Regions from separate parts of the Paraburkholderia sp. RAU2J genome, predicted to be linked through region 1. Evidence: predicted binding sites of a transcription regulator. Region 1 holds the regulator's gene; the other holds the start of a gene.
What was found. Region 1 encodes LexA, which represses DNA repair genes until DNA is damaged. Its sites were predicted from a motif close to ACTGTATNNNNATACAGT; they were not measured.
Positions count from the first base shown of each region.

Region 1 (3,612 bases):
GGACATCGCTGCCGCACCGGCTTGTCGCGATGGTGGATGGGGGCAGGCAACACGCCGCTGCTCGATCGCGTGTCGTGCAGCATTCTGGTGGCGTGTTCTTCCGCGCAGGAGCAGCAGCAAGCCGCGGCTTGATGCGGCTTGCTGCGTGGGGACGCGCGTATGGAGCGAGTGGCTGGCCGTAACGGCCGGCCGGTCATTCGTTCAGATTGATTGCGGCGAGCTTCCACGTGAACAGACCTTCGCGCCGGAAGACCGCCGAGTAGTGCGCGTTGGCTTCGCCGCGCCGGTAAGTGACGACGAACTCATTGAGGCCGCGATAGCCTGCCGTGGTTTGCCGAGATGCCGGGGCCGTTGCGGTGGTGGGGGTGTCGCCAGCGGCGGGAGAGGCAGGCGTTTGCGTGGCTGGGGCAGGCGGATGTTCGCCAGGATCGCCGCGCGGCGGCATGCCATTCAGTAAGGCTGCGACGCCGTCTGGTGTCGCATAGGAATCCACCAGCGGACCGATCAGCGTCACGCCGATCATCGCGCCGATGGTGGCCATTTTGCTGTCGTTATCCGCGTCCAGCCGGCGCGTCAGCATGCCTGCGATCTGCTCCTTCAGGCTGCCGCGCAACGCGGGAAAATCCACGTATTGATTGACGGTTTGCGCGTCGCGCGCATCTGCCGCGCGTTTGAGATTATTCAGCGCGATATAGGGTGACGCGTAAGCAAACCCGAGTGCCGCAATCACTACGACTACAACCAGCGCGATCAGCAGCGGCCGGGTGGCGGCGCCCTTGGTTCGTGTCGGACCTGTCATCGAATGGAACTCCCGATCAGATTGGATTTAACGTGGACTACGGCCCCGCAAAAACAATCCCATTCTATGCAAATATCCGAACAGCAGGTCTGAAAAGCGAGCACGACAACCGCGATGCGTGAGGCATGGTGCGGCCTCCATGGTGCGGCCTCTTTACTGCTCATGACACACACGCTCACGACTCGAAGACTGCACCATGCACATTGGCTTCATCGGCAATGCACCGGTCGATCATGCGGCACACCGCGTCGACCGTGCCCACCATGATCAGCCGCGACGGCCCATGATAGACGCGCACCGGCGCGCGCCGTGCAGGTTCCGCCGTATTCAACCCGGAGTTCAACGACACACGGGCAAACGCCGGCAACGACGACGGCAGGCTCGCCGTATCAGCGGGCGCGTCGAACAGCGACGCGGAGTCCTGAGCCGGTGCTTCGATCAATGAGCAAGGCACCACATTGCGCAAATGGCGCAAACGGCCGAACTGGCGAAAGGGCAGCAGGCGGGCAAGGCGTTCCATGAGTCTCTCCAGGCGATGCAGCGTTGATGCGGCGTGGGATTAAGCGAACAGGCGCGGTGGCTTAGAACTCGCCAGGGCGGATCAGCCCCACGGCGATGCCCTCCAGCGCGAATTCCGCACTGCCGGTTTCAACGAAAATGTTCTCGTAATCGGGGTTCTCCGCGATCAGCTCGAGGCCGTTCGGCCGACGCTTCAGGCGCTTGACCGTGACGTCGTCGCCGAGCCGGGCGATGATGATCTGGCCGTCTTTCGCCTCGCTCTTCTTTTGCACCGCGAGCAGGTCGCCGTCGAAGATGCCTGCGTCGCGCATGGACAGCCCGCGCACCTTCAACAGGTAGTCGGGCTTGCTCGAGAACAGCGCCGGATCACACGCGAAGTGCTGCGAGATATGTTCCTGCGCGAGGATCGGGCTGCCGGCAGCCACCCGGCCGATCAGCGGCAGCGACAGCTGCATGATGCTCGAGTGCGGCAGCGTGAACTGATGCGGTGAATCTTCCGGGCCCGCCAGCAGGCGAATACCGCGTGACGCGCCGGCGGCGAGTTCGATCACACCCTTGCGAGCGAGCGCGCGCAAATGTTCTTCTGCCGAGTTGGCCGAGCTGAAGCCCAGTTCGGCGGCAATTTCCGCGCGGGTGGGCGGAAAACCGGTGCGTTCGATCGCCCGGCGAATCAGATCGAAAACCTGCTGCTGTCGTGCGGTGAGTTTTGTCATGGCCACTGTATGTATGAACAGGTGACTGTATTTTTATACAGTATTCGGCGCAATTCAAGCTTTACTTTAAGTTCGTGACCCTGGGTGCCGTTACGGCGCCCGTAATCGGCGTCCAAACGTCCGTTTTCATGCCGCAACGCCTTATCCAGCTGTCATTACCACTTTTGCGTATTAAAGAATGAAGAAACATTATTTTTAATGATGAAAGCGCTTCGATAGACTGCCTTCCAGTTGCCGCTCATGTGCACGTGACCGCGACGCAGAACAACACCACGCTGGTTTCAGCGCACTACACGCGGAGAAAGTTCACATGAATCATCGACACACGGGGCTGGCTCGGAAAACGAAGCAACTCATCGCGGCGCTCGCGTTCGGCGCGGCCGGCGCGCTCGGCGCGATGACACCGGCGCATGCGGCCGACACCACACTGCTGAACGTTTCCTACGACCCGACGCGCGAGCTGTATCAGGAGGTCAACCAGGCGTTCGGCAAGGAATGGAAAACGAAGACCGGCGAGACGATCACCTTCAAGCAGTCGCACGGCGGTTCCGGCGCGCAGGCGCGCTCGGTGCTCGACGGCCTGCAGGCGGACGTCGTCACCCTCGCACTCGCCTACGACATCGATGCGCTCGCCGGCAAGGGGCTGCTCGACAAGGGCTGGCAAAAGCGCTTGCCGGACAACGCGTCGCCGTACACGTCGACGATCGTGTTCCTCGTGCGCAAGGGCAACCCGAAGCACATCAAGGACTGGGACGATCTGATCAAGCCGGGTGTGTCGATCGTCACGCCGAATCCGAAGACTTCGGGCGGCGCGCGCTGGAACTACCTCGCGGCGTGGGCGTACGCGCAACATCAGCCGGGCGGCAATGCCCAGAAAGCGAAGGAATTCGTCGGCAAGCTGTATAAGAACGCCGGCGTGCTGGACTCGGGCGCGCGTGGCGCGACTACCAGCTTCGTGCAGCGTGGCATCGGCGACGTACTGATCGCGTGGGAAAACGAAGCGTTCCTGTCGCTGAAGGAGTTCGGTCCGGACAAGTTTGAAATCGTCGTGCCGTCGGTGAGCATTCTCGCCGAGCCGCCGGTCGCGGTGGTGGACAAGGTCGTCGACAAGCGCGGCACGCGCAAGCTGGCCGAGGCGTATCTGAACTTCCTGTATAGCGAGCAAGGCCAGGAGATCGCCGCGCGCAACTTCTACCGTCCGCGTTCGAACAAGGTGCCGGCCGACCTGACCGCGAAGTTTCCGAAGCTGAAGCTGTACACGGTGGACGATTCGTTCGGCGGCTGGGCCAACGCGCAGAAGACGCACTTTGCCGACGGCGGTGTGTTCGACTCGATCTACCAGCCTCAATAACGCTGTCGATGCCCTAACCGGCATCGATACACCGGCGCGGCGGCGCGCCACTTCCGGGCGCGCCCAGTGGGCGCGCTTCTGGCCAACCGGAATCCGGACCCGTTGGCCGAAGATCAAACGCCAGCATCAACCTGAACGAGTATCCAGCATGACGACGTTGACCTTCCGAAAGCCGAGTGCATTGCCCGGCTTTGGCCTGACACTCGGCATCACGGTGGCTTATCTGAGCC
Region 1 covers NZ_RBXG01000001.1:3,512,001-3,515,612, reverse strand. The annotation lists gene B0G69_RS15985 (universal stress protein) at 1-132, shown strand, start outside; gene B0G69_RS15980 (DUF2939 domain-containing protein) at 194-799, opposite strand; gene B0G69_RS15975 (hypothetical protein) at 975-1,319, opposite strand; gene lexA (transcriptional repressor LexA) at 1,381-2,031, opposite strand; gene B0G69_RS15965 (sulfate ABC transporter substrate-binding protein) at 2,342-3,382, shown strand; gene cysT (sulfate ABC transporter permease subunit CysT) at 3,531-3,612, shown strand, end outside.

Region 2 (3,612 bases), 3.2 Mb from region 1:
CCGGCAAGCGTCGGCGAAGGAAAGCGCGGCGCGGGCGTGAGCCGGTCGTGTCGGCCGAGGGTTTGGCTGTCGAAACCGACAGCTTATTGCCTTGCATCGGCGATGTCGATCAAAGAAGCACGCTTTTGGTGCGCGTGATACTGCGAATCTTCGGACGGCGTTCAAGCGCGGGCAGGCGGGCCTTCAGGCCTCATGGACCGCGATCCGCGTGTCGCCCAGCAGCACGACTTGGCCCGCCCGGATTTTGCAGGTTTTACGCGTCTCGACCCGGCCGTCGACGGTCACGGCGCCGTCGGCGACCATCATTTTCGCCGAGCCGCCACTGTCCGCGAGGCCCGTTATCTTCAGCAGATTGTGCAATTCGACGTAGTCGCCGGTGAGCGTGAAATCGAGGTTGGGCATGGCGTTTGCACCTTCAGGCAAAGGGTTCGCATCATAAGGCAGAAGCTTGCTCCAGATGAAATTCATGGTGAAGGCGGGCTCCGCGCAAGCAATTGCAAGCAGTTGTTATGCAACTGTCGGAAAGTGAAACCCTCCGTAACAGGGGTCGCGTATCGTGAATTTCACTCGTAAAGTGCGGCCATGTAGCAAAGCTTGCTGGATTGTCTGAGCATGTCCAGTGTAAGAAGACCGGGCGAGTCACGCGGGACCTACCTGCCTTGCGCGACGCCGGGCACCGCGCCCGCGCCACAACAACTTAGAGAGGATTTGCCATGACCAAGATTCATTCACTCCTGATCGGTACCGCCCTCACTGCCTTTGCCGCTACTGCCGCGGTAGCGCAGACCGCGCAGCCGGCTGCGGGCATCGGTGGCCAGGCACAGATCCAGACCCAGGGCGCCGATCTCGCACCCGCCGCGCCCGCCGCGCAGGGCGTCCAGCCGGTGACGCCGGCGCCGACCCGTCTGACGGCGTCGGGCTCGACCGATCCGCTGGTGCAAAAGCGTGACGCCAACGCGAAGGCGAACGCGGAATATCGCGCGTCGAAGAAGGCGTCGAAGACCGAGCTGAAGGATCAGCAGAAGGCCGCCAAGGCGCAGTACAAGGAGCAGGTGCGCGACGCAAAGATCAACCAGAAGGCGGACAAGCAGGCCGCCAACAATGAAATGAAGATGAACATGGAAGGCCAGACCGCCACCCAGGCGGACGGCGCCGACGTCAAGCATTGAGCGTCGAGCGCGGGCAGACGGCCGGGGTTGGCTCGAGGGTGGCTGTCACGCCGCGCTTTCGTATCACGTCTCACGGAGGTATCGGATGAAGATCACCCAGTCCACGAAGAATCGAATGTATGCCGCGCTGATCGCGGGTTGTCTGTCGTCGGTGGCGTTCGCCCAGGCTAGCGATCCGGCCGCCGCACCCGTCACGCACGCGGACAAGAAGGCCGCCAAGGAGCAGTCGAAGGCCGACAAGAAGGCGGCTGTCGCCCAAGCCAAGGCCGACAAGAAGAAAACCGACGCGCAGGCCGACGCCGACAAGGCCAACGCCGACGCCAACGTGAAGGATGCTAAGAAGCAGCAGTAGGGCTTAGCCACGCGAGGCGCGAGAAACTTCGCGAGCGGCGACTTGCGTTGCCGCCCTTTACAAGAAAATGGCCCGTTGCGTGAAGACGCACGGGCCATTTTTTGCGCGTTCCAAGAAGCCTGTTTTCGCCGTGCACCGCGAGCGCGGATCACTGCAGCGCGTTCGTTTGCCGAGCTGCTGCAGGCGCTCGCCCCCCGTAACCGCACAAAGCAAACAACGCCGAAAAAAGGGTCGCTTGTCGTCGATGGTTGTATGGATATACAGTGTGCGTCGCCATCCTGAATCCGTCCAACGCCAAATCCACCGTGCCCTCCGTCGCCGAATCTCCGCCGCCTTTCGACACCGCCGCCTGGCTGACGAAGCTCAACGATGCGCAACGCGAAGCCGTCGAGTACGGCGCCGATACGCCCAGTGCGCCGCCCGGCGCGTTGCTGGTGATAGCGGGCGCCGGTTCCGGCAAGACCAACACGCTCGCGCACCGCGTCGCCAATCTGGTGGTGAAGGGCGCCGACCCGCGCCGCATCCTGCTCCTGACCTTTTCGCGCCGTGCGGCGCTCGAGATGACCCGCCGCGTCACGCGCATCGCCGGTGCGGCGCTTGGCGCCCGGGCCGCGCTCGCGCAAGGGCTCACGTGGTCGGGCACGTTCCATAGCGTCGGCGCACGGCTGCTGCGCGAATACGCCGATCTGATCGGGCTCGCGCCGTCCTTCACGATCAACGACCGCGAAGACTCCGCCGACCTGATGAACCTGGTGCGGCACGAGCTGGGGCTGTCCGCGAAGGAGCGGCGCTTTCCCGCGAAGGGCACCTGCTTCGCCATCTATTCGCGCGTGGTGAACACGGGCGCATCGCTCGGCCATGTGCTGGAGAACGCGTTTCCGTGGTGCCACGAGTGGGAAGCCGATCTGCGCAGGCTGTTCGCGGCGTACGTCGAGGCGAAGCAGAAGCAGAGCGTGCTCGATTACGACGATCTGCTGCTCTACTGGTCGCACATGGCCGCGGAGCCGGCCATCGCGGCGGACCTGTCGGCGCGTTTCGACCACGTGCTGGTCGACGAGTATCAGGACACCAACCGCCTGCAGGCGTCGATCCTGCTCGCACTGAAGCCGGACGGACGCGGGCTGACCGTGGTCGGCGACGACGCGCAGTCGATCTACTCGTTTCGCGGCGCGACCGTGCGCAACATTCTCGATTTCCCCGCGCAGTTCGATCCGCCCGCGCGCCAGGTCACGCTCGAACGCAACTACCGGTCGACCGCGCCGATCCTCGCCGCGTCGAATGCGGTGATCGAACTCGCCAGCGAGCGCTACACGAAGAACCTGTGGACCGACAAGGCGTCGGCGCAACGCCCGCGTCTCGTCACGGTCGCCGATGAAGCCGACCAGGCGCGCTACATCGTCGAACAGGTGCTGGAGGCGCGCGAGCAGGGCATGAAGCTGAAGTCGCAGGCGGTGCTGTTTCGCGCCGCGCATCACAGCGCCGCGCTGGAGATCGAGCTCACCCGGCGCAATATTCCGTTCGTCAAATTCGGCGGGCTGAAATTTCTCGATTCGGTGCATGTGAAGGACGTGCTCGCGGTGCTGCGCTGGGCGGAGAATCCGCGCGACCGCGTCGCCGGGTTTCGCGTCGTGCAGTTGTTGCCTGGCGTCGGGCCGGCCACGGCGGCAAAGGTGCTCGACGAGATCGTCGCGCGCGCGGGTGGCGGCAATCCCGTCGACACCGCTGCGAGCGCGCTGGCAGCGTTCACCGCGCCAGCCCGCGCGCAGGAGGACTGGCACCCGTTCGTCAAGCTGATGTCGAGCGTGTATGGGCAGCAGTCGCCGTGGCCCGGCGAATTCGAAATGGTGCGGCGCTGGTACGAGCCGCATCTCGAACGCAATCACGAGGACGCCGCGATCCGTCACGCGGACGTCCTGCAGATGGAAAGCATCGCGGGCACGTACCCGTCGCGCGAGCGTTTTCTGACCGAGCTGACGCTCGATCCGCCCGACGCCACCAGCGACGAATCCGGCGTGCCGCTGATCGACGAGGACTACTTGATCCTGTCGACGATCCATTCGGCGAAAGGGCAGGAGTGGCGCAACGTGTTCG
Region 2 covers NZ_RBXG01000001.1:330,493-334,104, reverse strand. The annotation lists gene B0G69_RS01535 (RNA-binding S4 domain-containing protein) at 184-402, opposite strand; gene B0G69_RS01530 (hypothetical protein) at 714-1,169, shown strand; gene B0G69_RS01525 (hypothetical protein) at 1,255-1,521, shown strand; gene B0G69_RS01520 (ATP-dependent helicase) at 1,827-3,612, shown strand, end outside.
Region 2: B0G69_RS01520 (ATP-dependent helicase) is a predicted target of LexA. The motif match lies at 1,769-1,786, and genes of this name have one in related genera.